Regions from separate parts of the Streptomyces sp. MNU89 genome, predicted to be linked through region 1. Evidence: riboswitches for the same ligand, from Rfam matches in the RefSeq annotation. Region 1 holds a riboswitch; the other holds the start of a gene.

Region 1 (14,054 bases):
CCCAGGGGGCCAGCCGGTCGTCCGGGCCGTGCAGGATCAGGGTGGGAACGGAGACCCGGGACGGCGCCGAAGCCTCCGCCAGGCTCTCCGCGCCGAGCCCCGCCCTGCCCTCCGCGGCCCGTACGGCCAGCGGCAGCAGCGCCCTGGGGGTGCCGTGGGCGGCGGCGAGGGCGCGGACCGTGGAGTGCCAGTCGAGCACGGGCGAGTCGAGCACCAGGCCGCTGATCCGGTCCCGCAGCGCCGAGTTGGCCACGGTGTGCACGGCCATGCTGCCTCCGGTGGACCAGCCGTGCAGCACGACCCGCTCGGCGCCCCGGTGCACGGCGAAGCGGACGGCGGCGTCCAGGTCGCGCCACTCGGTGTCGCCGAGGTGCCCGGTGCCGTCCGGGTCGCGGGGCGCGCCCGGGTCGCCCCGGTAGGAGAGGTCGAGCACGGGGATGCCGAGGCCGGAGAGGAACGGCATGACGACCATGGGGTGTTCCCGGGTGGTGCCGAGGCCGTGTGCGGTGACGACCCAGGTCGAGCGGGTGCCGGGCACCAGCCAGGCGGGCAGCGGGCCCAGTTCGCCGGGCACCTCCACGTCCTCGTACTCCAGGCCGTGCGCCTCACCGGGGTTGCCGGTGTGGACCTGCGGGGTGAAGCGCACCTTGGCACCGCGCCGGAGGCCGCCGCGCTCCACCCGCACCAGGCGGCGCACCACCGAGTCGGGCGGGCAGTCGGTGTCCTCGGCCACGTCGCCGATGACGGCGTGCACGCCGCCGCCGGTCAGTCCGTAGGTGCCGGGCCGCAGCGAGGCCAGGCTGCGGGTGAGGGTCACCGTGTCGGCGGTGGTGGCGTGGACGGTGAGCCGGGGGTCGCTCGGCAGCGGCCGGGACGGGGACAGGGCCGCGTCGCCGGCGTACCGTCCGGCGGCCACCGCGGCCGTACCGGCGCCGAGAACGGTTGTGGCGGCGAGGGCCGCCGCTGTACGAGGTCGCATCGGTCCCAGTGTGCTCGGGATACGGCCGGGCGGCCAGTGCCGGCCTGCCCGGGGTGATCCGGCCGGGGGCGCGGCGGGCCGTCAGGGGCGCGGGCCGTAGTCGCGGAGTTTCCCGGCGGCCTCGGCCAGCTCCTCCCGGGAGAGCAGGGCGGGGCTGAGGCCGGGCACGGACCGGGCGGCCAGCCAGACCCGGCACATCCACTCCAGCTGCGCGGTCCGGTCGTACGCCTGGTCGAGCGTGGCGCCGTAGGTGAGCGTGCCGTGGTTCCGCAGCAGGCATCCGGTGCGGTCGCGGAGGGCGTCCAGGGTGTGGCGGGCCAGCTCCTCGCTGCCGTAGAGCGCGTACGGGGCGACGCGGACGGGGCCGCCGAGCGCGGCGGCCATGTAGTGGACGAGGGGGAGCTCGGTGACGAGCGTGGAGACGGCCGTGGCGTGCACGGCGTGGGTGTGCACGATGGCGCGGGCGCCGGTGGCCCGGTAGACCGCGAGGTGCATCGGCAGTTCGCTGGTGGGCCGCAGTGCGCCGAGGAGGCGCCGTCCGCCGAGGTCCACGCCGACCGCGTCCGCGGGGCCGAGCCGGTGGTACGGCACCCCGCTGGGCGTGACGAGGACCGTGTCGCCGACGCGTACCGAGACGTTGCCGGAGGTGCCGGCGACCAGCCCCTCGTCGGTGGTGCGCCGGGCCGTGGCCACCAGATCGGCCCAGGCGCCGGCGAGCTCCTGCGGGAGCGGTTCCGTCACTGCCCTCACCTCCGGTGGCCGATCCTGTCAGAGAGGGGGCCGGCGGGCCGGGGGCGGGAGCCGGCGGCCCGCCTCGGCCGTGACGGAACTCCCCCTTCCGCGGTTTCCGCCGGGAGAGCTGTTCACCTTTGGTCCGGTGTGTATTCAGTCTCCGGACGCCTCGGAGCGGCCAATCCGCCCGGTATGGTGCCTCTTGAGGGAAATGGGACCTTGCCGCCACCCCCGGATGGCGGCCCGCAATCGCACCTGGAAGCCCACTCCAATTCACCTTCCGTTCACCGGACGTCCCTACCTTCGCTGTGTAACCGGCCCCCGAAACGATTGCCTGGGTGAATGGAACACATCACGCTTCTCATCGGGATCGTGATCATCACGGCCTTGGTGTTCGACTTCACGAACGGCTTCCACGACACCGCCAACGCGATGGCCACGACCATCTCCACCGGGGCCCTGAAGCCCAGGACAGCAGTGGCGATGTCGGCGGTCCTCAACCTCGTCGGCGCGTTCCTGTCCGTGGAGGTCGCCAAGACCATCTCCGGCGGCATCGTCGACGAGAGTGGTATCCGCCCAGAAGTGATCTTCGCCGGGCTCGTCGGCGCGATCATGTGGAATCTGCTGACCTGGCTGGTGGGCCTCCCCTCCAGCTCGTCGCACGCCCTCTACGGCGGTCTGATCGGCGCCACCCTCTTCTCCGCCGGCATCGGGGCCATCCACCTCGACGTCGTCCTCTCGAAGGTGCTGCTGCCTGCCCTGGCCGCGCCGATCGTCGCGGGACTCGCGGCGATGGCCGCCACCCGGCTCACCTACCGGCTCACCCGCGGACGCGACGAGCGGGACACCGCCAAGGGCTACCGCTCCGGGCAGATCGCCTCGGCCGCCCTGGTCTCCCTCGCCCACGGCACCAACGACGCCCAGAAGACCATGGGTGTGATGACCCTCGCGCTCATCACCGGCGGTGTGCTCGCGCCCGACGCCGGTCCGCCGTTCTGGGTCATCACCTCGGCCGGTGTCGCCATCGCCCTCGGCACGTACCTCGGCGGCTGGCGCATCATCCGCACCATGGGCCGGGGCCTCACCGACATCCAGCCGCCGCAGGGCTTCTCCGCCCAGACCGGCGCCGCGACCGTCATCCTCGCCTCCTCCCACCTGGGCTTCGGCCTCTCCACCACGCAGGTGTCCTCCGGCGCGATCATGGGCTCCGGCCTGGGCCGCAAGGGCGGCGTGGTGCGCTGGTCGACCGCGACCCGCATGTTCGTCGCCTGGGGCCTGACCCTGCCGGCCGCCGGCCTCGTCGCCGGGCTGGCCGCCCTGCTGGCCGGGCGCGGCACCTGGGGCGTCACCGCGGTCGCCGTCATGGCCGTCGCGGGCAGCGCGTGGATCTGGGTGAAGTCGCGCCAGGAGAAGGTCGACCACAGCAATGTGAACGACGTTCCCGCCCCGCACGCCGATCCGGAGCACGAGGACATCGTCGCCGACGTCGTCGCCTCCCTCTCCCCGCCGCCCACCGACTCCGTGCTGGAGGCGGCCGCCCACGACGGCGAGGCCGGTTCCCCGCGCTCCGCGTCCCCGGCGTCCCAGTCCGCGGCGTCCAAGGCCACCGTCGTCTGACGGCTCAGGTAGAAGGAAGAACCGTATGAACATCGACTGGGCAGCACTCGGCCAGGTCTCCGTGGTCAGCCTCGTGGCGACCGTCGCCATCGTCGGCGTCTTCACCCTGGGCATCGTCGGCACCTCCGCCCGGCGGCACCCGCAGGCGGACGGCGCGGAGGGCGCCACGGTCACCGAGGCGCCGACCGCCCTGGCGCGCACCCTCGCCACGGTGTGCTTCGCGGTCTCCGCGGCGGTCGTGGCGTACGGGATCTATCTGATCGTCGCCTGACGGTCTCCCGCACCGCCCGCACCGCCCGCGTCGAACGGGCGGCGGTACAGCGGCACCCGGGCCCGCCGCCCGGACAGCGCGTGACGCGTGCTGCCGGGTGGCGGGCCCTGCCCGCGCCCCTTCCGCCCGCCCCGCCCTGCCCGTCCGCGGCCGCCCGCCCCCGTCCCTCTCCCGCCCGGCTCGCCCCGTCCCGTGCGCCCCTCCCGTCCCGGCACCGGACGGCGTACGCACCGCGCGCCCCGGTGTGGCACTCCGCACACTGATCCCCCGCAGGTCAAGGGCGAGTTGACGGGCGTTCCCGGGCGTGGTGGACTGCCGGGGCCAAACGGCGGCAGGAGAGGAAGCCGGTGCGAATCCGGCGCGGTCCCGCCACTGTCACCGGGGAGCGCACCCCACCCACGTCACGGCCCGTTCCGACGGGCGGGAAGACCGGGGCCCGCGCCGATCCGGGAGCCAGGAGACTCTCACCGCCGGTCACGTCGAACCAGGGCGCGGACCCTGAGTGAGGACAAACGCGATGCCCGGCTGCCGCCGCAGTACGCCCTGCCGTCGAACGCCCCGTGGCCGAACGGCCCGCGGGCGGGCACCCTCCCTCCGCTCCCGGCGGCCCCGCCGCCCCGTCCCCCTCCGAGGCGTGACGGCGGTCTGAGCCGATGCGTGCCGAAGACGCCGCCGGGGCCTCCGCGCCCCGGACACCCGCGCCCCGACACCCGCTCTCCCCGCTCCGCGGACGCCGTCCTCGCCGCCGGTACGGCGCTCGGCTTCCTCGCCGACCTCCTTCTGGCCGATCCCCGGCGCGGCCACCCCGTCGCCGCGTTCGGGCGGGCCGCGACGGCCGCCGAGCGGCTGCTGTGGCGCGACCACCGGGGCGCCGGGGCGCTGTACACCGCCCTGTGCGCCGGCGGCACGGTGGCCGCGGCCGCCGGCCTCTCCCACGCCGTACGCCGCTCCCCCGCCGCCTCCGGAGCGCTGACCGCCGCCGTCACCTGGGCCGTGCTGGGCGGTACGTCGCTCGGCCGTGAGGCGCGGGCCGTCGGCGCCGCGCTGGAGGCCGGTGACCTGGCACGGGCGCGCGAACGGCTGCCGGGTCTCTGCGGGCGGGACCCGCGGTCGCTGGACGCACAGCAGATCGCCCGCGCGGTCGTGGAGTCCGTCGCGGAGAACACCTCAGACGCGGTCGTCGGGGCGCTGGTGTGGGGTGCCGCCGCCGGGGTGCCCGGCCTGGCCGGCTTCCGCGCGGTCAACACCCTCGACGCGATGGCCGGCCACAAGTCGCCGCGACTGCGCCGGTTCGGCTGGGCCCCGGCCCGGCTGGACGACGTGGCGGGCTTCCCCGGGTCCCGGCTCACCGCCGCGCTGGCCGTGCTCGCCGGCCCGGACCCGCAGGGTGCCCTGCGGGTGCTCCGGTCCGACGCCCGGCGCCACCCGAGCCCCAACGCCGGTCCGGTGGAGGCGGCGTTCGCGGGGGCCCTCGGCGTACGGCTGGGCGGCACGCTGGCGTACGGCGGCCGGGTCGAACACCGGCCCGTGCTGGGGGCCGGCAACCGCCCGGTGGAGCCGCGCGACATCGAGCGTGCGGTGCGCCTCTCGCGCCGGGTCGGCGCGCTGGCGCTGGTGGTGTGCGCCGGCGGACGGCTGGCGTACGGGGCGCTCCGGGGCGCGACGGCCGTCTCCCGGCCGCCCGCCGGAGAGGGGCGGGGATGACCGGCACCCACGGCGGCACCGCCCGGACCGGCGGCGGCCTGCTCGTCGCGGGGACCACCTCCGACGCCGGCAAGAGCGTCGTCACCGCCGGGATCTGCCGGTGGCTGGCCCGCAAGGGCGTCTCCGTGGCCCCGTTCAAGGCGCAGAACATGTCGCTGAACTCGTTCGTGACGCCCGAGGGGGCCGAGATCGGCCGCGCGCAGGCCATGCAGGCGCAGGCGGCGTGGGTGGAGCCGTCGGCGCTGATGAACCCGGTGCTGCTCAAGCCCGGCGGCGATCGCAGCAGCCAGGTCGTGGTGCTCGGCAAACCGGCCGGCGAGCTGAGCGCCCGGGGCTACTTCGCGGCCGGCCCGGGGACCGGGGGCGCCCCGAGCGCGAACCGCCGGGAGGCGCTGCTCCCCGTCGTCCTCGACTGCTACGAGCGGCTGCGCGCCCGGTACGACGCGGTGATCTGCGAGGGCGCGGGCAGCCCGGCGGAGATCAATCTGCGCCGGCACGACATCGTCAACATGGGGCTCGCGCGGGCGGCCGGACTGCCGGCCGTGGTGGTCGGCGACATCGACCGGGGCGGGGTGTTCGCGTCCTTCTTCGGCACCACCGCCCTGCTGAGCCGCGCCGACCAGGCGCTGGTCGCGGGCTATGTGGTGAACAAGTTCCGCGGTGACGCGTCACTGCTGGAGCCGGGGCTGGACATGCTGCGCGGGCTGACGGGGCGGCAGGTGCTGGGCGTCCTGCCGTACGCGCACGGCCTGGGCATCGACGAGGAGGACGGGCTGCGGCTCTCGCTGCGCGGCGCGGTGCGCGAGTCCGCCGCCGGGCCGCCGTGCGGCGAGGAGGTGCTGCGGATCGCCGTGGCGGCCGTGCCGCTGATGTCCAACTTCACGGACGTCGACGCGCTGGCCGCCGAACCCGGCGTCCTGGTGCGCTTCGCCGACCGGCCGGAGGAGCTGGCCGACGCCGATCTCGTCGTCCTCCCGGGCACCCGCGGCACCGTGCGGGCGCTGGCCTGGCTGCGCGAACGGGGGCTCGCCGAGGCCGTCGCGCGCCGGGCGGCGGAGGGGCGGCCGGTGCTCGGGATCTGCGGCGGCTACCAGATGCTGGGCGAGCGCATCGAGGACGAGGTCGAGTCGCGGGCCGGGGCGGTGGACGGGCTCGGACTGCTGCCGCTGCGGGTGCGCTTCGCGGTGGAGAAGACCCTGGCACGGCCGGCGGGCGAGGCCCTGGGCGAGCCGGTGGCGGGCTACGAGATCCACCACGGCGTGTCCGACGTGGCGGACTCCGCCGAGCCGTTCATGACCGACGGCCGGGGCCGGGCCCTGGACGGCTGCCGGGCGGGCTCCGTCTGGGGCACGCACTGGCACGGCTCACTGGAGAGCGACGCCTTCCGGCGGGCGTTCCTGCGCCGGGTGGCGCGGGACGCCGGGCGCCGCTTCGTCCCGGCGCCGGACACGGCTTTCGGGGAGCTGCGCGAGGAGCAGCTCGACCGGCTGGGGGATCTGATCGAGGAGCACGCCGACACCGGGGCGCTGCTGCGGCTGATCGAGGAGGGAGCGCCGCCGGACCTGCCGTTCGTACCGCCGGGCGCGCCGTGAGCGCGGCTGTCCGTACGCCGCCGGGCGCGCCTGCCGTGAGCGTGCGGTCCGGCGCGCCGTCCCGCCGAGTACCGCCCCGGCCGTCCGGGCCGCGGAGGCGGACACCTGACCGATTTCCGAGGGTTCCACCGGAGGGCACCGCATGAACGACACCGTCACGAGCGCCGCCGTCACGAGCGGCACGGCCGGCGCCGTGTCCCGCTCCCCCGATCCGCACTACCCGTTCACCGCGATCGTCGGCATGGACGACCTGCGGTTGGGCCTGCTGCTGAACGCGGTGTCCCCCGCCGTGGGCGGGGTGCTCGTCCGCGGGGAGAAGGGCACCGCCAAGTCGACCGCCGTGCGCGCGCTGTCGGCGCTGCTGCCGCCGGTCGCCGTGGTGCCGGGCTGCCGCTTCTCCTGCGATCCGCAGGCACCGGACGGCGCCTGCCCCGACGGCCCGCACCCCGCGGGGCCGGGGACGGAGCGGCCGGCCCGGATGGTCGAACTGCCGGTCGGCGCCTCGGAGGACCGCCTCGCCGGCGCGCTCGACATCGAACGCGCCCTGTCGGAGGGGAAGAAGGCGTTCGAGCCGGGGCTGCTCGCGGAGGCCCACCGCGGCGTGCTCTACGTCGACGAGGTCAATCTGCTCCACGACCATCTGGTGGACCTGCTGCTGGACGCCGCCGCCATGGGCGCCTCCTATGTGGAGCGCGAGGGGGTCTCCGTACGGCACGCCTCGCGTTTCCTGCTGGTCGGCACGATGAACCCGGAAGAGGGCGAACTGCGGCCGCAGTTGCTCGACCGGTTCGGGCTGACGGTCGAGGTCTCCGCCTCGCGCGAGCCGGAGCTGCGGGTGGAGGTCGTCCGGCGGCGGCTCGCCCACGACGACGACCCGGCCGGCTTCGCGGCCCGCTGGGCGGCCGAGGAGTCGGCGCTGCGGGCGCGGATCGCGGCGGCGCGCGCGCTGTTGCCGTCGGTCGTGCTGGACGACCGGTCACTGCGCCGGATCGCCGCCGTCTGCGCCGCGTTCGAGGTGGACGGGATGCGCGCGGACATCGTGATGGCCCGTACGGCGACGGCGCTCGCCGCCTGGGCCGGTCGCACGGACGTGCGCGAGGAGGACGTACGGCAGGCGGCGCTGCTGGCGCTCCCGCACCGCCGGCGCCGCAATCCGTTCGACGCGCCGGGCCTGGACGAGGAGAAGCTGGACCGGACGCTGGAGGAGTTCGGCGACGACGAACCGGACCCCGGCCCCGGCGGCCCGGACGACCCGGGTGACGGACCGGACGGTTCCGGGGGCGGGGACGGCGGAGACAGCGGCACCACGGACGACGGGAGCGCGCCGGGCGGGGACACCGCACCGGAGCAGAGCCCCGGCGGCCCGGAGGACGGGGGCGCCGCGGAGAGCCCCGGCGGCCGCCTGGACGGTGCGGGGGAGCCGGCGGGCGAGCCGTCCGCCGCGGCGGGGGACGAGCCCGCCGGGGAGGACCGGCCGGTCACCGGCGGGGACGGCCCCGAGCAGCGCGCGGTGGGAGCCGCCGATCCGTTCCGCACCCGGGTGCTGAGCGTGCCGGGCCTGGGCGAGGGGGCTGCCGGGCGCCGCTCGCGCGCCCGCACCCGGCACGGGCGCACCACCGGCGCGCGACGGCCGCGGGGCGCCCTGACGAAGCTCCATCTGGCGGCGACCGTCCGGGCCGCCGCCCCGTACCAGCGCGCGCGGGGCCGGGCCGGCAGCGGTCTGGTCGTGCGCCGCGACGATCTGCGGGAGGCGGTGCGCGAGGGACGCGAGGGCAATCTCGTGCTGTTCCTCGTCGACGCCTCCGGGTCGATGGCGGCGCGGCGGCGGATGAGCGCCGTCAAGGGCGCGGTGCTGTCGCTGCTGCTGGACGCGTACCAGCGGCGCGACAAGGTCGGGCTGGTCACCTTCCGGGGCACGGGCGCGGAACTGGTGCTGCCGCCGACGTCCTCCGTGGACGCGGCGGCGGCGCGGCTGGAGTCACTGCCGACGGGCGGCCGCACCCCGCTGGCCGCCGGGCTGCTGCGGGCGCGCGAGGTGCTGCGGGTGGAGCGGCTGCGGGACGCGTCCCGGCGGCCGCTGCTGGTGGTCGTCACCGACGGCCGGGCGACCGCCGCACGGAGCGCCGGGACCGGCGGGCGCGGCGGTACGGGCGACGGGGCACGCGCCGGGCGCGCGGCGGATCCGTTCACGCCGGTGGCGCGGGCCGCGCACCTGCTGGCCGCCGAGGGCACGGCGTCGGTGGTCGTGGACTGCGAGTCGGGGCCGGTACGGCTGGGGCTGGCCGGGGAGCTGGCCCGCCGGCTGGGCGCCGAGGCCGTGACCCTGGAGGAGCTGCGCGCGGACAGCGTGGCCGGGCTGGTCCGCGGCGTCCGGGGCACGCGGCGCGCACCGTCCGCGCAGCCCACCGGGCAGAGGCCCGGACCGGCGGCGGCAAAGACGACGGGAACGACGGGGACGACGAACACGACCGGGAGGGCCGCGTAATGCCGCAGGGAAAACCGAGCACGGTGCCGGACGACGGACTGACGACCCGTCAGCGCCGCAACCGGCCGCTGCTGATGGTGCACACGGGCCCCGGCAAGGGGAAGTCCACGGCCGCCTTCGGCATGGCGCTGCGGGCCTGGAACCAGGGCTGGCCGGTCGGGGTGTTCCAGTTCGTGAAGTCCGCGAAGTGGCGGGTCGGCGAGGAGCGCGCGCTGCGCGTCCTGGGCGCCTCGGGCGAGGGCGGCGCCGTCGTCTGGCACAAGATGGGCGAGGGCTGGTCCTGGACCCAGCGGGACATGGAGTCGAGCGAGGAGGCGGCCCGGGAGGGCTGGGAGCAGGTCAAGCGGGACCTCGCGGCCGAGACCCACCGCCTGTACGTGCTGGACGAGTTCGCCTACCCGCTCCACTGGGGCTGGATCGACACCGCCGAGGTCGTCGCGGTGCTCCGCGCCCGGCCGGGCACCCAGCACGTCGTGATCACCGGCCGCAACGCGCCACCGGAGCTGCTGGACGCGGCCGACCTGGTCACCGAGATGACGAAGGTGAAGCACCCGATGGACGCGGGCCAGAAGGGCCAGCGGGGCATCGAGTGGTGAGCACCCGCCCGCCGCGGCCCCGCCCGCCGGAGCCCCGTCCGCGGCGGCCCCGCACACGGTGCCGCGTCTGGTGATCGCCGCGCCCGCCTCGGGCAGCGGCAAGACGACCGTGGCCACCGGTCTGATCGCCGCCTACGCCGGGCGCGGCCTCGCCGTCTCCCCGCACAAGGTCGGCCCGGACTACATCGACCCCGGCTACCACGCGCTCGCCGCCGGCCGCCCCGGACGCAACCTGGACGCCTATCTGTGCGGCCCGGAGCGGATCGCCCCGCTCTTCCTGCACGGCGCGGCCGGCGCCGACCTGGCCGTCGTCGAGGGCGTGATGGGCCTCTACGACGGCGCCGCCGGACAGGGCGAGCTGGCGTCGACCGCGCAGGTGGCGAAGGTGCTCCGGGCCCCCGTGGTGCTGGTCGTGGACGCCTCCTCGCAGTCCCGTTCGGTGGCGGCCCTGGTACACGGATTCGCCTCCTGGGACCCGGAGGTGCGCCTGGCCGGGGTCATCCTCAACAAGCTCGGCTCCGAGCGGCACGAGGAGCTGCTGCGGGAGGCCCTGGACGAGTCCGGGGTGCCGGTCCTGGGCGCGCTGCGCCGTTCACCGGACGCCGGGACGCCCTCGCGCCATCTGGGTCTGGTGCCGGCCGCCGAGCGGCGGGCCGAGGCGGTCGCCTCGGTGGCGGCGCTGGCGGCCCGGGTGCGGGCGGGCTGCGATCTGGACGCCCTGTACGCCCTGGCGCGCAGCGCCCCGCCCCTCCCCGGACCGGTCTGGGACCCGGCCCGGGAAGCCCTGGCGGGGGCGGCCCCGGCGGGGGGAACCCCGGTGACGGGTGCCCGGGCCGGCCTGGCGCCCCGAGCTCCGGGGCCGCCCCGGCTTCCCCGGTCCCCGCGCCTCCCCGGTGGTGGCGGCCGCGGCGCCGGAGAGCCGGAGCGCGCACCGCCCGGCGGCCCCGGCGCGGGGCGCGTCCGGGCACGGGGCCGGGGCGTGGCGGGACCGGAGGGACCGGCCCGGGCGCCCGGTGGTCGCCGTCGCGGGCGGTCCGGCCTTCACCTTCTCGTACACCGAGCACGCCGAACTGCTCACGGCGGCCGGCGCCGATGTCGTCACCTTCGACCCGCTGCACGACGAGAAGCTGCCGCCCGGCACCGCCGGACTCGTCGTCGGCGGCGGCTTCCCCGAGATGTACGCGCCCGAGCTGTCGGCGAACGAGCCGCTGCGCGAGGCCGTCGCGGCGCTCGCCGCCCGGGGCGCCCCGGTGGCGGCGGAGTGCGCGGGCCTGCTGTACCTCGCCCGGTCGCTGGACGGCAGGCCGATGTGCGGGGTCCTGGACGCGGAGGCGCGGATGACGGAGCGGCTGACGCTCGGCTACCGCGAGGCCGTGGCGCTCTCGGACAGCCCGCTGGCCCCCGTGGGGGCGAGGCTCCGGGGCCACGAGTTCCACCGCACGGTGATCGAGCCGGGCGCGGGCGCCGCGCCGGCCTGGGGGCTGCACCGGCCGTCGCGCCGCGTCGAGGGCTTCGTCCGGCGGGGTGTCCACGCCTCCTACGTCCATCTGCACTGGGCGGGCGCCCCGGGCACGGCCCGCAGATTCGTCGAATGGTGCGCGGGATGAGCGGGATGAGCGGGCACGGCCGAGAGGCCGGCCGGGGCCCCGTGCTCGCGGCCGGGGTCGGCGCGCGTGCCGGGGTCACCGAGGGCGAGGTGCTGGCGCTGCTGCGTGCGGCACTGGAGGCGGCCGGGCGGCGGGACCCTGCGGTCGCCGTGCTGGCGACCGCCGAGACCAAGGCGGGTGAGGCGGGCATCGCCGGGGCGGCGGCCCGGCTCGGCGTACCGCTGGTGACGTACACGGCGGCGGAGCTGGCCGCCGTGGACGTGCCGCACCCGTCCCGTACAGTGCTCGGCGCGGCGGGCACACCGAGCGTGGCCGAGGCGGCCGCCCTGCTCGCCGCGGGGCCCGGGGGCGCGCTCCTGGTGCCCAAGTCCGCCTCGCCCCGGGCCACGGTGGCCGTGGCCCGCTTCCCGGCCGCCCGGGCCCGCAGCCGCCTCCGCACGGCCCCGGCCCGCACACCCGTACCCGCGGGCCCCGTGCCGCCCGGCCCGGCACCGGCCCGCACCCGAAAGGCAGGACTCCCATGACCGCGCCGCCCGGACCCGATCTGCGCCACCACGGCGACGCCGAGGTGCGCGGCACCGGTCTCACCGACCTGGCCGTCAACGTCCGCGCCGGCACTCCCCCGGACTGGCTCAGGGCCCGGATCGCCGCCTCCCTCGGCACACTCGCCGCCTATCCGGACGGCGCCCCGGCCCGCGAGGCGGTGGCGCGGCGGCACGGGCTGCCCGTCTCCCGGGTGCTGCTGACGGCCGGGGCCGCGGAGGCGTTCGTCCTGGCCGCCCGGGCCTTCCCGGCCCGCCGCCCGGTGGTGGTGCACCCGCAGTTCACCGAGCCGGAGGCGGCCCTGCGGAACGCCGGCCACCGGGTGGAACGGGTGCTGCTGCGCCGCGAGGACGGCTTCCGGCTCCGCCCGGACTCCGTACCGGAGGACGCGGATCTGGTCGTGGTCGGCAACCCCACCAACCCGACCTCCGTGCTCCACCCCGCGGACGGCCCGGCCGGTGTGGCGGCGCTGGCCCGGCCCGGGCGGCTGCTGGTCGTCGACGAGGCCTTCATGGACGCGGTGCCGGGCGAGCACGCCTCGCTGGCGTCACGGACGGACCTGCCGGGACTGGTGGTGCTGCGCAGCCTCACCAAGACCTGGGGGCTGGCCGGGCTGCGCATCGGCTACGTCCTCGCGGAACCGGAGCGGATCGCGGCGCTGGAGCGCGCCCAGCCGCTGTGGCCGGTGTCCGCGCCGGCCCTCGCGGCGGCGGAGGCCTGCTGCGAGCCGGCGGCGCTCGCGGAGGCGGAGCGCGCCGCGGAGCGCGGGGCGGCGGACCGGGAGCATCTGCTGGCGCGGCTGGCGGAGTTCGGCGAGGTCGCCGTCTGCGGTCCGGCCGCCGGGCCGTTCGTGCTGCTCCGGCTGGAGGGAGCGGCCGCCGTACGGGAACGGCTGCGCGAGCACGGCTTCGCGGTCCGCCGGGGCGACACGTTCCCGGGGCTCGGTCCGGAGTGGCTGCGGCTGGCGGTCCGCGATCCCCGGACCACGGACCGGTTCGCCGATGCCCTGGCCAAGGCCCTCACCGACCGCTGACCCCGCCGGCCGCCGGCCTCGCGGGCACCCCCGCCGTACGGGCGGCCGTGCGCGGCCCGGGCCGGAAGGTACGGCCCGGACAGCGGCGGGAAGGCCGACGGCGCGGGCCGCCCCACCCCCGGGGCGGCCCGCGCCGTCACCTTCCCGGTCCGGGCCCGGGACCGGCGGCCCCGGACCCGTCGCGGTCAGCCGCGGCGGGCGGCCGCCCGGCGCCGTGCGACGAAGACCGAGACTCCGCCGGCCGCGAGCAGGGCCCCGGCACCGGCCGCCAGGTACGGGGTGGTGGAGTTGCCGCCGGTGGCGGCGAGGTTGTCCTCACCGCTTCCCGAGCCGGTCTGGGTGCTGACGCCGTCGCCGGAGCCGTCGCCGTCACCGGAGCCGGAACCGTCACCCGAGCCGTCGCCCTCGCCCGAGCCGCCGCCGGAGCCGCCGGTGCCGCCCTCGGTCGCTCCGCCGTTGCCGGTGCCCGGCCCGCCGTCACCGGAGCCCCCGGCGGGGCTCACGCAGGTGGCCTCCACCAGGGTGACCTTGCCCTCCACGGCCGCGACGTTGAGCTTCTTCGGCGCGGTCAGTTCCGGGGTGACGGACACCTGGAGCTCCAGGGCCGTGGCCGCGGCGGTCGTCGCCGTGGTGGTGGTCTTCGCCAGGGCCAGCTCGACCGAGCCGACGCCCTTGACGTCCGCCCGCGCGGTGCCCTCGGCGCTCAGCTCGACCCGCTGGCCGAAGACCGTCACATGGCCCGGGATCTTCGCCTCGGCCGTCGGCTGCTTCCCGGCCGGGCACACGGCGGTGGACGTGACCTGGTCGAGCTCGATCAGCGGGCGGTGCTTGAGCCCGGGCACGTACACCCGGGCGTTCACGAGATTGGCCCGCCCCTCGGCCTTCCCGGCCTCCG
Region 2 (14,054 bases), 480 kb from region 1:
TCGGCCGAGCACCCGGACCTCCCCCCGGCCGGGGGTCAGCAGCCCGGCGACCAGGCCGGTCAGGGTGGACTTGCCGATGCCGCTCGGCCCGACCACCGCCAGGCACTCCCCCGCCCCGACGGTGAGGTCCAGATCGCGCAGCACGGGGTGCGCCCCGGCGCCGTAGGCGAAGGTGACCGAACGGAGTTCGACGGCCGGCGCGCCCGGCTCCGGCCCGCCGTCCGGGACCGCGTCCGGGACGGCGTTCAGGACCACGTCCGGTCGTCCGCCCGGCGCGGGGGGCGCCGCCGAGGAGGACGCGTGCGGATGCGGCACCGCGGCGCCGCCCTTGACGGAGCCGGGCGCCCCCGGGCCCGGCGTCTCCGCTCCCGGCGGTCCGTCGTGGCCGCCGGTGAGCCGGTCCAGGATCACCAGCAGCCGGGTGCCCGCGGCGCCCAGCGCCGTCATCAGGGTGTGCAGCGCGGGCAGCAGCGACTGCGTCAAGTAGGTCAGCGCGCCCAGCAGTTCACCGGCCGTGACTCCCCGGTCCAGCAGCCAGGGTGTCGCGAAGACCAGCAGCAGGACGGGCAGTTGCCCGGCCACCCCGAGCGACAGGGTGCGCGCGGCGGCCCACCGGGCGAGCGACCGCGCGGCGCCCACCTCGGCATCGGCGAGCCGCGCGGCCCGTGCCGCCGTACGGTCCTCGGCACCGCAGGCCACGATGTCCCGGACACCCCCGGCGACGGCCCCGTACTCCTCGGCGAGCGCCTCGTCCGCGCGGAGGTAGTCGCGCTGCCGGGCGGCCATCGGGATCAGCGTGGAGAGGAACAGGGCCAGGCCCAGCAGCAGCGGCGGCCCGACGACGAGCAGCAGCTGGGGGGCGAGGGAGGCCAGTCCGAGCAGGGCGCCGGCGGCGGTGAACAGGAAGGAGCGGGCCACCAGCACCAGTCCCGCGAAACTGTCCCGGGCGGTCTCCGTCTGGTGGGTGATCCGGGAGACGACGGCGCTGTCGGCCCGCGCCGGATCGGCGACCGCCTCGCGCAGGGAGGCCGACACCACCCGGCGCAGCAGCCCGTCGCGCAGGGGTTCGACGAGGCCGGCCAGCCCGCGGAACACGCCCTGGTTGGCGAAGCCTCCGACGACGACGGCCGTGGCGGCCACGGCCAGCCAGAGGAGTCCGGTGCGGGTGTCCCCGGCGAGGAAGCCGCGGTCGAGGGCCTGCGCCACGCTGTAGCCGCCGAGGAAGGTGTGCGCCGACTCCAGCAGCGACCAGCCGCCGAGCGCGGCGAGGACGCGGAGCCGCGCCCCGAGGAACCGGCGCGCCTGCGGCAGGATCCGCCGCAGCGCCCCCCGCCCGGCCCGGTCCTCCCCGGAGCGGGGCCGCGGTGCCGGGTCCTCTCCGGGCCGGTTCCCTCCGGTCCGGTCCGGTCCCGGCCGGTCCGGTGCCGCCGGGTCCGGTCCGGCACGGTCGCGTCCCGTCGCGGTGCCCCGCCCCGCGGCGGGGTCCTCCCACCGTGCTCCAGGGTTCTCGCGCCGTGCGGCCGCCCCGGGCCCGGGTGCGGATGCGGGGCGCCGCTCCGGCGTGGTGTCCTCCGTGCGTCCGGGCCGGGTCACGGGGCGCCCCCCGTCCGGCCCCGGTCACCGGGGCCGGGGCCCGGGGCACCGCTGACCGCCGGGCCGGGCGGCTCGAGCGCTTCGGCGTCGGCGTCGGCGTCCGTGCCGGTGCCGGCGAAGACCGCGCGGTACGCGGGGCGTTCCCACAGGACCTCGTGCGGCCCCACGGCGCGGACGCGGCCGTTCTCCAGCCAGACCACCAGGTCGGCGCGGGCCGCCGAGGAGACCCGGTGGGCGATGAGCAGGCGGGTGCCGGCCCGTACGTCCCGGGTCAGGGCGCGGCCCACCTCCAGCTCGGTGACGCTGTCCAGGCTGGAGGTGGCGTCGTCCAGCACCAGCAGCCGGCCGGCGTGGGCGAACGCCCGTGCCAGTCCGAGGCGTTGGAGTTCGCCGCCGGAGAGCGGCGCGTCGGCGAGCCGGGTGGCGTAGCCGGCGGGCAGCAGGCGGATGAAGGAGTCCGCGCGCGCGGTGCGGGCGGCGGACCGTACGGTCTCCTCCGGGGGCTCGCCGGCGCCGAAGGCGATGGCCCCGCCCACGGTGCCGCCGAACAGCGCCGGGCGTTCGAAGGCGTAGCCGACCTCGCGGCGCAGCTCCGTCCGGTCGAGTTCGGGCAGCGGCACGCCGTCCAGCAGGACGGTGCCGCCGTCCGGATCCTCCAGCCGGCCGGCCACGGCGGCCAGGACCGACTTGCCGGCGCCGGAGCGCCCGACGACGGCGGCCGTGACGCCGCCGGGGACGGTGAGGTCGACGCCGTCCAGCACCCGGGCGCCGCCCCGGACGACGGTGACGCCGCGCAGTTCGAGCCGGCCGGGCCCGCCGGACGGCAGACGGCGGGTGCCGTGGCGCACGCGCGGCGCGGACAGCAGTTCGGCGGTGCGGCGGGCGGCGGCCCGGCCGCGCACCAGGGCGCTGAGCTGGCCGACGACGGCGCCGATCCCGGCGGCGAGTCCCGCGTAGCGGGAGGCGGCCAGGAGTTCCCCGATGCTGAGCTGCCCGGCTGCCAGCCGCACTCCGCCAACGGCCAGGACGGCGGTGGTCAGCAGCGGCACCAGGATGCCGCCCTGGGTGACGGCGCGGCCGTAGACCTGCCACATCCGGCGCCCCTGGGCGTCGAGTTCGGGGAGGGGCGCGAGCACCCGGTCCCGCTCACGGCGCGCCGTACCGGCGGCCGCGACGGTTCGCGCGCCGCCGAGTGCCTCCATCAGCCGGGCGGCGATGTCTCCCTGGATGCGCTGGTAGCGCGTCACGCTGTCGGAGGAGCTGCGGACGAAGACCCGCAGGAGCAGCAGGAGGACGGGCACCCCGGCGAGGAACACCGCGGCGGTCCAGACGTCGACGAGGACGAGGGCGACGATGCCGCCGACCGGTGTGAGGAGCGAGGCGGCGGAGGCGGCCGCGGTGGCGGGGACGGTGCCCGCCTCGGCCGCGTTGCCGGTCAGCCGGGTCACGACGTCGCCCGGGGTGAAGCGGGCGGCGCGGCGCGGGCCGACGGAGAGGAGGTGGGCGGTGCCGCGGTTGCGCAGCCAGGCCGTGGAGCGGGCGTTGGTGACGCCGGTGGCGTGGGCGGTGAGCGCGTCGAGCAGGACCTCGGCCGCGAGCAGCACGCCGCAGAGCGCCACCCACGGCCGGGCTCCGTCCCGCCTGGCGAGCAGCAGGTCGAGGGTGTGGCCGAGCACGGCGGGCAGCGCGATGGTCGCGGCGGCGGAGGCCGTGGTGGCGAGGAGGATCAGGACGGCCCGGCCGGTGCTGCGGCGCGCGGCGCCGACCAGCAGCCGGCGGGCGCCGGGGGCCGGGTCCGCGGGAGAGGCGCCGGTGGCGGCCGGAGGGGTGCGGGCCTCGTCGTGGCGGCGGGCGCCGGCGGTCCGGGCCCTGCCGTTGCGGGTCTTGCCGTTGCGGGCCTTCCCGGTGCGGGCCCTCTCGCGGGCTTCCGCGCCGCGTGGTTGCGCGCCGCGGTCTTCCGCACGGCGGGCTTCCCCGCCCGGGGTGACGGCCCGTGCGCCGGGGGAGCGGTCCCCGGCGTCCCGGGCTTCGGCGGAGGGGCCGGTGCCGGCCGGCTCGGTGGCCATGGGCTGCGGTGTCTCCCCTCCTCCGGTGACGCGCGGACGAAGGCGGCGCGTACGGTGAGCGTGCGGCCCCGGGCGGAATGCCGCCGCCCGGGACCGCGCTGAGCTGACCTGCCGACTAGCGGCTCAGATCAGTTGCAGGTGGTGACGCTCAGGGAGCTGTCGCCGCAGAGCAGCAGGGAGGCGCGGGAGCCGCCGCCCGTCGCCAGCTCGCCGGTGATCTCCTCGGCGGGGGTCTCCATGGTCTGCAGGTCGAGAAGGGTCATGACACTGTCCTTTCCTTGATGTCCGTGGGGACGGGATTTTTTTGGGTACGGCCTCCGGCGGAGACCGGCTCGTGGGGCCGCCCGGCGGGCGGCGGGAGGAAGGGCAGGTGCACGGGAGAGCCGTGCAGCGCGCTGCCCAGGGCGAGCAGGCACCCGGCGGTGCCTGTGCTGAGGTCCATGGAGAGGCGCATCATCTGCTCCCCGGGGAAGGCGAGTTCCCCGCGGAACGGGACGGCGCCCCAGGTGAGGGCGGTGATCTGGCGGCGCAGGGCGGTCTCGTCCGTGCCCGGGCCGCCGGTGGTGGTGCGGGCCAGGTGCAGGACCATGCCGGCCGCGCCCCGGAACAGCCCGGGCTGGGCGTAGAACTTGCCCTGGGCGGCCCGCACGATGTCGCGGCGCGCCCGGTCGAAGTCCTCGTCGTGACGGTGGGCCAGGTAGTCGTCGAGAACCATGCCGATGCCGACGCTGCCGGCGCCCAGGTAGGGCATGGTGCGCTTGCCCTCGTCGACCTGGAGCGCGCCGTCGGGACCCTTGACGCAGCGGGCGAGGTCGCGGCGCAGGGCCTCGGCCGCGAGGTCCAGCAGCGCGGGGTCCCAGGTGCGCTCGTACCGGCGGAGGAAGAGCAGGGCCTGGCCGGCGGCGCCGTGGAGGAGCCCGGCGCGCGGCACTCCGCCACCGGTCCGTCCGGTGCCGCCGCCGGTGCCGCCCTCGGTGCCGTCGGAGCGGGCGAACCGGTCCGCGACGATCCGGGTGCAGCGCGCGGCCGCGTCCTCCAGGGCGATCTCGCCCGTGCTCGCGCCCAGGGAGTCCAGGGCGAGGGCGATGCCGGCGAGTCCGCTGTGCAGGTCGGGCGCCATGCCGGACCAGTCCTCGGCGAGGGTGAGCCCGGCCAGTTCCAGGGCGCGTTCCCGGTGGCCGAGGCGGTCCAGGGTCCAGGCGATGCCGGCGAGTCCGTCGTAGAAGCCGAGGGGGGTGCCGGGGGCGGGGCGTTCGGAGCGGCGCAGCAGCCACTCCTCCGCCTCCGGATGCCGTCCGCCGCCGGTCTCGGCGAGGGCGTGCAGGACGCCGGCCGCGCCGTAGCCGTAGCAGAGGCCGCCGCCCGCCCGGAACTGGGCGATGTCGCCCGGGAAGTAGCGGTCGTGGCGGTCCGGGGTGGCCGAGGCGAGGATGGCGCGGACCATGGAGTCCCGGCTGTGCGGCCAGTCCGCGGGATCGACGGGCAGATACGGGGCCCGGGTGGCCGGGGCGCTGCCGGCCGCTTCGTCCGCTCCGGCCGCCGGCGGTTCGGCGGCTGGGTCGCGGAGGATCTCGGCGACCGCCTCGTCGAGGAAGTCGCGGGCCACCGGGAACTCCCGGGCGGCGATCTCCGCGAGATGCGCGGCCTTGCCGCGGTCGATGGCGAAGAGGCTCGTGAGCGGGAGGAAGAGGGCGATGCGCAGACAGGCGAGCGCATAGCGGTCGACGTCGAAGCCGCGGTGCCCGGCCGGGGCGACGAAGCCCGGATTGGCGACCACCTGGCGGCGGCCCTCGTCGATGTGCGCGGCGGCCTCGAAGTCGAGGAGGGCGACGGAGGATTCGTCCTCGGAGACCATGATGTTGAACAGATGCAGGTCGTTGAAGACGACGCCGCGGGCGTGGACCGCCTCCACGGCCTCGGTCACCATGCCGTGCATCCGTATCGCCCAGTCCGTGTATCCGGCGAGCGCCTCCGGTGAGGGGTCGGCCTCGATGAGCGGGTGCCGGCGGGCGAAGAAGGTGTTGAGCGGCTTGCCCTCCAGGAACTCCATCACCATGAAGTGGTGGTCGCCGAGGACGAAGGAGTCGCGCACCTCCGGGGTGTACGGCAGCCCCGACAGGCGTTCGAGGGCGGCGCGTTCGCGCTCCAGCCTGCTCACGGCGTCGGCTCCGTCGGCCGCGAGACCCGCGTGGGGCCGGGCCTCCTTGAGGACGACCTTCTCGCCGGTGCGGGTGTCCGTCCCGGCGTAGACACCGCCGCCGTTGGAGAAGTGCAGGGCCTTCTCGATGCGGTACGGGATGCCGGTGGTGCGGGTGGCCGTGCGGGCCTCGATGTGCGGGGTGAGGCAGGCCGGGGGCTCCACCCAGCCGGGTATGTGGAAGGCCGGGTCCCGGCGGTCGGGTACGAGCTTCCCCTCGGCGTTCTCCACGGCGGGGCGCAGGACGCCCTGCTCGTCGTAGCAGTGCCGTTCGGTGAAGCTGCCGTAGCGCACGTGGACCGGGCCGGCGCCCCAGCGCAGATCGCTGAGGATGTACGGGCCGGGCTCTCCGTCGAGGAGTTCGCCGAGCTCGCGGGCGATGGTCCCGAACTGCTCGTCGTTCTCCGGGTAGACGGTGATGAACTTGCCGCTGCCGCCCCGGTCCGCGTACTTGGCGTTGCGGGTGCGGAGGAGGTGCCGGCCCGGGATGAACTTGAAGGCCACCGACCGCGGCACGCAGTAGTCCCAGACCTGGGTGAGGATCTTCTCGGCGTTGTCGAGCGTGGCCGAGACGTGGATCTTCCAGCCCTGGGCGGGCAGCGAGGTGTCGAGCGGGCGGAAGGCGAGCCAGTCGCCGTTGCTGTGCCGCTGCCATCCCTCGGGAGCCTCGCGGCGGGCGTGCTCGTAGAGGGCGCCGGGCGCTCCGGGGGTGTCCTCGGTGCCGGCGGAGAGCCGGTGCGGGGCGTCGTAGAACGTGCGGTCCGCGTCGCAGTACACGGCGTACCCCAGGTCCATGACGCTCCTTCGTCCCGTCCGGTGGTGCGGGCCTCTCGGTGTGATTCGAGCTTGTCACCGGCGGGCGCCGGCGGAACAGTCACAGCTGTCACGACCCTGATGTGCGGAACGCACGAGTAAGTTACGGCAGTTCGAATGCCGCCGAACGGCCTCCTCTCGGCCCTCCACACGGCCTCTGACCTGGGTCAAACCGGTCATGCGCCCGGGGTGGCGCCCGCCCCGGACAGCCGCTTCCCCCCGTCCGGCACTCCCTTCCGGAGCGCTCCGCGCCCCTGCGGACGGGCCCGCCGCGGCCCGCCGGGACGCACGCCGCGACGCGGACCGGGAGACGGGCCGAGAGGCGTGCCGGGAGGCGGCCGGCGGGCTGGGCCGGACACCCGTTCGATGATCTTCTACCGGCCGGTTAGGGTGTCTTCCGACAACTTCATCCGTGCCCTGACAGGGGAAGACCGGTGCGAATCCGGCGCTGACCCGCAACCGTGAGTACACCCCGCGCCCCGCGCGGCCGTACGAGCCGGAGCACCTGTCCGGGCGCGAACAGGCTCCCGTCCGCCGGTGCGGCGCCCTCCGCGGCGCCCGGCCGCGGACGGCACCGTCGAGGTCTACGGAAGACGAGCCCGGTGTGCCCTCCGCGTGCGGTCCGCGCGGCCGGGGTCGGCCGTGCCCGGCTGCCCCCCGCCACGAGAACCGCCAACGGAAGGCACCGAAACCATGAACGTACGCCGCACCGCCGCGGCCCTGGCCGCGTCCGCCGTGCTGGGTGCGCTCGCCGCACCCGCCGCCTCGGCCGACACCGCCGCGCCGTCCTCCTCCCCCGCCCCGAAGCCGCCGTCCGGGCTGCACGGCACCAAGGACCCGTCCTACGACGGGGTGTGGCGGCAGTCCATAGCCCTGCTCGCCCAGGACACCGCGGGCGTCACCCCGGCCGCCCAAGCCGTGGACTGGCTCACCGGGCAGCAGTGCGCCTCCGGCGCGTTCGCCGCCTACCGCGCGGACGCCGGCGCCGAGTGCGACGCCAAGACGCCGGTGGACAGCAACGCCACCGCCGTCGCCGTCCAGGCGCTGGCGGCCCTCGGCGGGCACACCGGCGAGGTCCGCAAGGCCGTCGGCTGGCTGAAGTCCGTGCAGAACGAGGACGGCGGCTGGGGCTACCTCCCGGGAACCCCCAGCGACACCAACTCCACCTCGGTGGTCGTCGGCGCGCTGGCCGCGGCGGGCGAGAAGCCGGGAGCCACCCGGGCGGGCGGCAAGTCCCCGTACGACGCGCTCGCGGAGCTGCAGCTCGGCTGCGACGCCGACGCCGGTGACCGCGGCGCCTACGCCTTCCAGCCCGACAAGAAGGGCCGCCTCCTGGCCAACGCCGACGCCACGGTGGCCGGTGTCCTCGCCGGCCACGGCGAGGGCCTGGCCGTCAGCCCGGCCGCCGGGGACGGCGGCGAGGGCGGCGGCGCGCCCGAGCCGCTGGAGTGCGGCTCCGGCGCGGACGCCGGCCGCACGCCGGAGGAGGCCGCGTCCGGCGCCGCCGCGTACCTCACCGGGCTGCTGGAGAAGGACGGGCACCTCACCTCGCTCGCGCCCGGTGCCGACGAGCCGGTGCCGGACCACTCCAACACCGCCGAGGCCGTGATCGCCCTGGCGGCGGCCGGCCGGCCGGAGGCTGCCGAGGCGCCGCTGGCCTGGCTGGAGAAGAACTCCGCCGAGTGGGCCGCGGACAACCCGGCCGGTCTGGGCACCCTGGTCCTCGCCGCGCACGCCGCGGGCGGCGACCCGCGCTCCTTCGGCGGCACGGACCTGGTGAAGGAGCTCAACGCCACCGGGCCGGAGCCGGAGTCGGTGCCGGCGGCCGGCGCGGACGCCGGCGAGGAGGGCGAGAAGTCCGGGTCCGGCGACGTCTCCCTCCTCTGGTGGATCCTGGGCGCGGGCGTGCTCGCGGGCCTCGTCGCCGGCGCCGTCCTGATGCTCACCGCCGGCCGGAGGAAGCGGTCGTGAGCGGGCGGCCACGGCGGACCACCGGGCTCCGGGCGCCGGACGGCACGGACCGGTACGGCACCCGGCCGCGCCGGACGCGGCCGCTCGGCGCGGAGACGGACCGAGCGGAGCAGCCGCACGGTGGCGGCCCGGGTGGCACGCGGCGGGGCGGCGGCCGGCACGGCACGGCGCCGCGCGGCGGCGGCCGTCCCCGGGCCGGCGCCCGCCGGCGTCCGGCCGCGCGCCCCGGGGTGCGCGGGCCGGCCGTGCTGCTGCTCGTGGCCGCCGTCACCGCGCTCGGCGCGGGGCCGGCACAGGCCGAGGGGTACCGCTACTGGTCCTTCTGGCAGCGGGACGGCGGCAGTTGGAGCTACGCCACCGAGGGGCCGGCGACGGCCAGGCCCGCCGACGGCGATGTCGAGGGCTTCCGCTTCTCGGTGAGCGTCAACACCCAGGACGCCGCGAAACCGCGCGGCACCGCCGGCTTCGACGAGATCTGCGCGGGCATCCCCGCCGAGGACGGCCGCAAGCGGGTCGCGCTCCTGCTGGACTTCGGTACCGCCGAGGACGCGCCGGACGGCGAACGGCCCCCGGAACCTCGCACGGAGTGCGCGTCCGTGCCGGAGGACGCGACCAGCGGTGAGGCCCTGGCCGCCGTCGCGAAGCCGCTCCGCTACAACACCTCCGCGCTGCTGTGCGCGATCGCGGGCTACCCGGAGCGCGGCTGCGGCGAACAGGTGTCCGGGGACGCGGGTGCCGCGGACGGCGGCGCGGACCCGTCCGGCGGAAGCGGTTCCGACGGCTCGGATGACGGCCGCTCCGGTGACGACCGTGCCGGTGAGCCGGCCGGCGGGGACGGCGGCGGCTCGTCGACCGGTCTCTACGCGGGTGCCGCCGCAGTCGCCGTCCTCGCCGCGGGCGCCGCCTGGCAGGCCCGCCGACGCCGCGGATGAGCACCGGCGCCCCCGGGACGCCCCGTCCCGGCCCTCTCGACAGCGCCCGGCCCGCGGCGGGCCGCGGTGCCGCTCCCCGCGCCCGCGACGGCCGCCGTACCCCGGTCCCGGCGGCCGGAGCGGGGCACGAACGGCGCGGTCCGGCGGCCGGGCGCGGAGGAGACGGGCGCGGGTCCGTCCGCGGTGGCGCGGCTCCGCGGGCGTCTCGCGTCCCGTGCGCCCGAGGCCTCGCGCGGCAACGCCCTGCACGCCGGGGCCTGGTGGCTGTGGGCCCTGGGTCTGGCCACCGCCGCGTCCCGGACCACCAATCCGCTGCTGCTGGCCCTGCTCGCCACCGTCGCCGGCTACGTCGTCGCCGCGCGGCGCACCGACGCCCCCTGGGCGCGCAGCTACAGCGCGTTCCTCAAGCTCGGCCTGGTGGTGATCGCCATCCGGCTGGTCTTCTCGGTCTTCCTCGGCTCGCCGATCCCCGGCAGCCAGGTGCTCTTCACCCTGCCCGAGGTGCCGCTGCCGGAGTGGGCGCGCGGGGTGCGGATCGGCGGCCGGGTCACCGCCGAGGGGCTCGCCTTCGCCTTCTACGACGGCCTCAAGCTGGCCGTGCTCCTGGCCTGCGTCGGCGCGGCGAACGCGCTGGCGAACCCGGCGCGGCTGCTGAAGTCGCTGCCGGGCGCGCTGTACGAGGCGGGCGTCGCCGTCGTCGTCGCCATGACCTTCGCCCCCAACCTGGTCGCCGACGTGGTGCGGCTGCGCGCCGCACGCAGGCTGCGCGGGCGCGCCGACCGGGGCGTCGGGGCGATCCTCCAGATCGCGCTGCCGGTGCTGGAGGGAGCGCTGGAGCGGTCCGTCGCACTGGCGGCCGCGATGGACGCGCGCGGCTACGGCCGCACCGCCCGCGTCCCGGCCGCCGTACGGCACACCACGACGGTGCTGACCCTCGGCGGACTTCTCGGCGTCTGCGCCGGCACCTACGGTCTGCTGGCCGCGGAGGGCGCGGGGTTCGGCCTGCCCGTCCTGCTGCTGGGGCTGTCCGCCGCGCTGGCCGGGCTGTGGCTGGGCGGCCGCCGCTCGGTGCGCAGCCGCTACCGGCCGGACCGCTGGGGCCCGCGCTCCTGGCTGGTCGCCGGGTCCGGGGCGGCGGTGGCCGCGGTGATGATCTGGTCCGCCTCCGCCGGCCGGGCGGACCTGCACCCGTCGGTCGTCCCGCTGACGGCACCGGCCCTCCCCCTGTGGCCCGCGGCCGGTGTCCTGCTCGGGCTGCTCCCGGCCGTGGCCGCCCCGGCGCCCGCGTCCCGGACCCACCGCGGCGGGCCGGGCGAATCCGGGCCGTTCGGTGCCGTCTCCGCGTCGGGGGGCGCGGAGGCGGGCGAGCGGTCCGAGCGGGCCCGCGGGCCCGGGGCCCCGGACCCGGACGCCGTTCCGGACGGGGCCGTCGCCGCCTGGCGCCTCCGCCCGGGCCGGACCGGCCCGGAGCACGGCCCGGCGGACGGAGCCGCGCCGCCGGATTCCGGCACCCCGGACGGGACTCCCGGTGCCGCCCCGGGCCCTTGCGCGCCGGGCGCTCCGTCGGCCTCGTCCACCCCGCAGGGCTCCGGGTGGCGCTCCGGGGGCGGCGGTGAAGCCGGCGGCGGGTCCCCCGGGCCTTCCGCCGCCCCGGTCCGCCCGGACCGGACGAGCCCGCCGCACCGCGCGGAGCGCCGCCGCACCGCGTCCACCGTCCCACCGGAGGAGACACCGTGATCCGGTTCGACGACGTGTCGGTCCGCTACGAAGGCGCAGCCGCCGCCGGACCGGCGCTCACCGATGTGGATCTGACGGTCCCCGAGGGCGAGTTGTGCCTTCTCGTCGGCCCCTCCGGTGTCGGCAAGTCGACACTGCTGGGCACGGTCAGCGGTCTCGTCCCGCACTTCACCGGCGGCACCCTGCGCGGCCGGGTCACGGTCGCGGGCCGCGACACCCGCACCCACAGGCCGCGCGAGCTGGCGGATGTCGTCGGCACCGTCGGCCAGGACCCGCTCGCCCACTTCGTCACCGACACCGTCGAGGACGAACTGGCGTACGGCATGGAGTCCCTGGGCCTGGCCCCGGCCGTGATGCGCCGCCGCGTCGAGGAGACCCTCGACCTGCTCGGCCTCGCCGCGCTCCGCGACCGTCCCATCGCCACCCTGTCCGGCGGCCAGCAGCAGCGGGTCGCGATCGGGTCCGTCCTGACCCCGCATCCGCGGGTGCTCGTGCTGGACGAGCCGACCTCCGCTCTCGACCCGGCCGCCGCCGAGGAGGTGCTCGCGGTCCTCCAGCGGCTGGTGCACGACCTGGGCACGACGGTGCTGATGGCCGAGCACCGGCTGGAGCGGGTCGTGCACTACGCGGACCAGGTCGTCCTGCTGCCCGCGCCCGGCGCGGCCCCGGTGACGGGCCGTCCGGCGGAGATCATGGCCGTGTCCCCGGTGACGCCGCCGGTCGTCGCCCTGGGGCGGCTCGCCGGCTGGTCTCCGCTGCCGCTGTCGGTACGGGACGCGCGGCGGACCGCCGGACCGCTGCGGGAACGGCTGGCAGGGCTCACCCCGTCCCCGCACCCGGTTCCCGCCCGCACCCGGCCGCCGCCGAGTCCGCCGTGGAGGCCGCCCCCGCCACCGAGCTGTCCCGGCTGTCGGTGCGGCGCGGCCGCACCGAGGTGCTGCGCCGGATCGGGCTGACCGTGCGGCCCGGGGAGACGGTGGCCCTCATGGGCCGCAACGGCGCGGGCAAGTCGACCCTGCTCAACACCCTCGCCGGGCTGCACCGCCCGGCGGGCGGCACGGCCCTCGCCGGCGGCGTCGTCCCGCACCGCACGTCCCCGCGCGACCTGATCCGCCGGGTCGGGCTCGTACCGCAGGAGCCGCGGGACCTTCTCTACGCCGACACCGTCGCGGCGGAGTGCGCGGCGGCGGACGGGGACGCGGACGCCGAGCCGGGCAGCTGCCGGGCCCTGGTCACCGCCCTGCTGCCGGACGTCTCCGACACCACCCATCCGCGCGACCTCTCCGAAGGGCAGCGGCTGGCGCTCGCGCTGGCCGTCGTGCTGACGGCACGCCCGCCGCTGCTGCTGCTCGACGAGCCGACCCGCGGCCTCGACTACGCCGCCAAGTCCCGGCTGGTGGAGATCCTGCGCGGACTGACGGCGGAGGGGCACGCCGTCCTGCTGGCGACCCATGACGTGGAGCTCGTCGCCGAACTGGCGCACCGAGTGGTGATCCTGGCGGACGGCGAGGTGGTCGCGGACGGTCCGACCGCCGAGGTCGTCACCGCCTCCCCGGCCTTCTCCCCGCAGGTGTCCAAGATTCTGGCGCCGCAGCCCTGGCTGACCGTCTCCCAGGTGCGGAACGCCCTGGCCGCCCCGGACGGCCCGGATGATCCGGACAACCCCCGGACGGAGGACGCCCGATGACCCCGGAGCGCCCGCCGGCCCGGGAGCGGCCGGCGGCCCGGGAGCGGCCGGCGGCCGGCCGGGTGCGGGCGGTACGTCTCGGCCCGCGCTCGGTCGCGGCGCTCGTGCTCGTCAGCGCGATCGGGGTGATGGCCTTCGGCTGGCCGCTGCTCGCCGACTCCGCGTCCGGGCTGGCGCACTCGGGCGACGCGCCGTGGCTGTTCGCGGCGCTGCTGCCGCTGCTGGTGGCCGTCGTGGTGGCGACCGTCGCCGACACCGGGCTGGACGCCAAGGCCATCGCGATGCTGGGTGTGCTCGCGGCGGCCGGCGCGGCGCTGCGGCCGCTGGGCGCGGGCACCGCCGGGCTGGAGCCGATGTTCTTCCTGATGGTGCTGAGCGGCCGGGTGCTCGGCCCGGGCTTCGGCTTCGTGCTCGGCGCGGTGACGATGTTCGCCTCGGCCCTGCTGACCGGCGGGGTGGGGCCCTGGATGCCGTTCCAGATGCTGTCGATGGGCTGGGTGGCGATGGGCGCCGGGCTGCTGCCGGGGGCGGAACGACTGCGCGGCCGGGCGGAGCGGTGGCTGCTGGCCGCGTACGGCGGGGCCGCGGCCGTCCTCTACGGCACGGTGATGAACCTTCAGGGCTGGCCGTACATCGGCGGGCTGGGGACGGGCATCTCCTTCGTCCCGGGCGACCCGGTGCACGAGAACCTCGTCCGCTTCGCCGCGTACTGCCTGGCGACCTCCCTCGGCTGGGACCTTCCCCGGGCCGCGCTGACCGTGGTGCTGACCCTCACCCTCGGCTCCACCGTCCTGGCGGCCCTGCGCCGCGCCACCCGCCGGGCGGCCTTCGAGGCCCCGGTGGCGTTCGAACGGCCCTGAGCCAGGGCCGGGGCGGCACTCGCCGGCGGCCGGTACCGGAGCAGGGGCGCCGGGCCGGCCGACCCTCGCGGCCCGCGGCGCGCAGCCGCGCCCCTCAGCCGGCCGCGACGGGTGCGCTCCACGCCTCCGGGCCGGGCTCCGGGAATCCGGCTGCGCCGCGGTCTTGCCAAGGTTACTGGCGAGTCATACCCTCGGTAA

The links. A riboswitch is a leader RNA that binds a small molecule or an ion and turns the genes downstream of it on or off. The one in region 1 is predicted to bind cobalamin.
Region 2: another riboswitch for cobalamin. It lies ahead of E4N63_RS23605 (prenyltransferase/squalene oxidase repeat-containing protein); the one in region 1 lies ahead of E4N63_RS25670 (cobalamin biosynthesis protein).

What each region holds. Positions count from the first base shown of each region.
Region 1 covers NZ_JAJKLL010000001.1:6,005,109-6,019,162, reverse strand. Annotated here, with positions in the region: gene E4N63_RS25690 (alpha/beta hydrolase) at 1-979, opposite strand, end outside; gene E4N63_RS25685 (class II aldolase/adducin family protein) at 1,061-1,720, opposite strand; gene E4N63_RS25680 (inorganic phosphate transporter) at 2,054-3,328, shown strand; gene E4N63_RS25675 (hypothetical protein) at 3,354-3,599, shown strand; cobalamin riboswitch at 3,936-4,063, shown strand; gene E4N63_RS25670 (cobalamin biosynthesis protein) at 4,380-5,303, shown strand; gene E4N63_RS25665 (cobyric acid synthase) at 5,300-6,895, shown strand; gene E4N63_RS25660 (putative cobaltochelatase) at 7,137-9,380, shown strand; gene cobO (cob(I)yrinic acid a,c-diamide adenosyltransferase) at 9,380-9,976, shown strand; partial or broken gene E4N63_RS25650 (cobyrinate a,c-diamide synthase) at 10,035-11,583, shown strand; gene E4N63_RS25645 (cobalamin biosynthesis protein) at 11,580-12,107, shown strand; gene cobC (Rv2231c family pyridoxal phosphate-dependent protein CobC) at 12,104-13,159, shown strand; gene E4N63_RS25635 (SCO1860 family LAETG-anchored protein) at 13,345-14,054, opposite strand, start outside.
Region 2 covers NZ_JAJKLL010000001.1:5,523,803-5,537,856, reverse strand. Annotated here, with positions in the region: gene E4N63_RS23625 (ABC transporter ATP-binding protein) at 1-1,314, opposite strand, end outside; gene E4N63_RS23620 (ABC transporter ATP-binding protein) at 1,590-3,659, opposite strand; gene E4N63_RS23615 (SapB/AmfS family lanthipeptide) at 3,788-3,922, opposite strand; gene lanKC (class III lanthionine synthetase LanKC) at 3,919-6,651, opposite strand; cobalamin riboswitch at 7,036-7,197, shown strand; gene E4N63_RS23605 (prenyltransferase/squalene oxidase repeat-containing protein) at 7,363-8,640, shown strand; gene E4N63_RS23600 (SCO2322 family protein) at 8,886-9,572, shown strand; partial or broken gene E4N63_RS23595 (energy-coupling factor transporter transmembrane protein EcfT) at 9,756-10,868, shown strand; partial or broken gene E4N63_RS23590 (ABC transporter ATP-binding protein) at 11,306-12,996, shown strand; gene E4N63_RS23585 (ECF transporter S component) at 12,993-13,856, shown strand.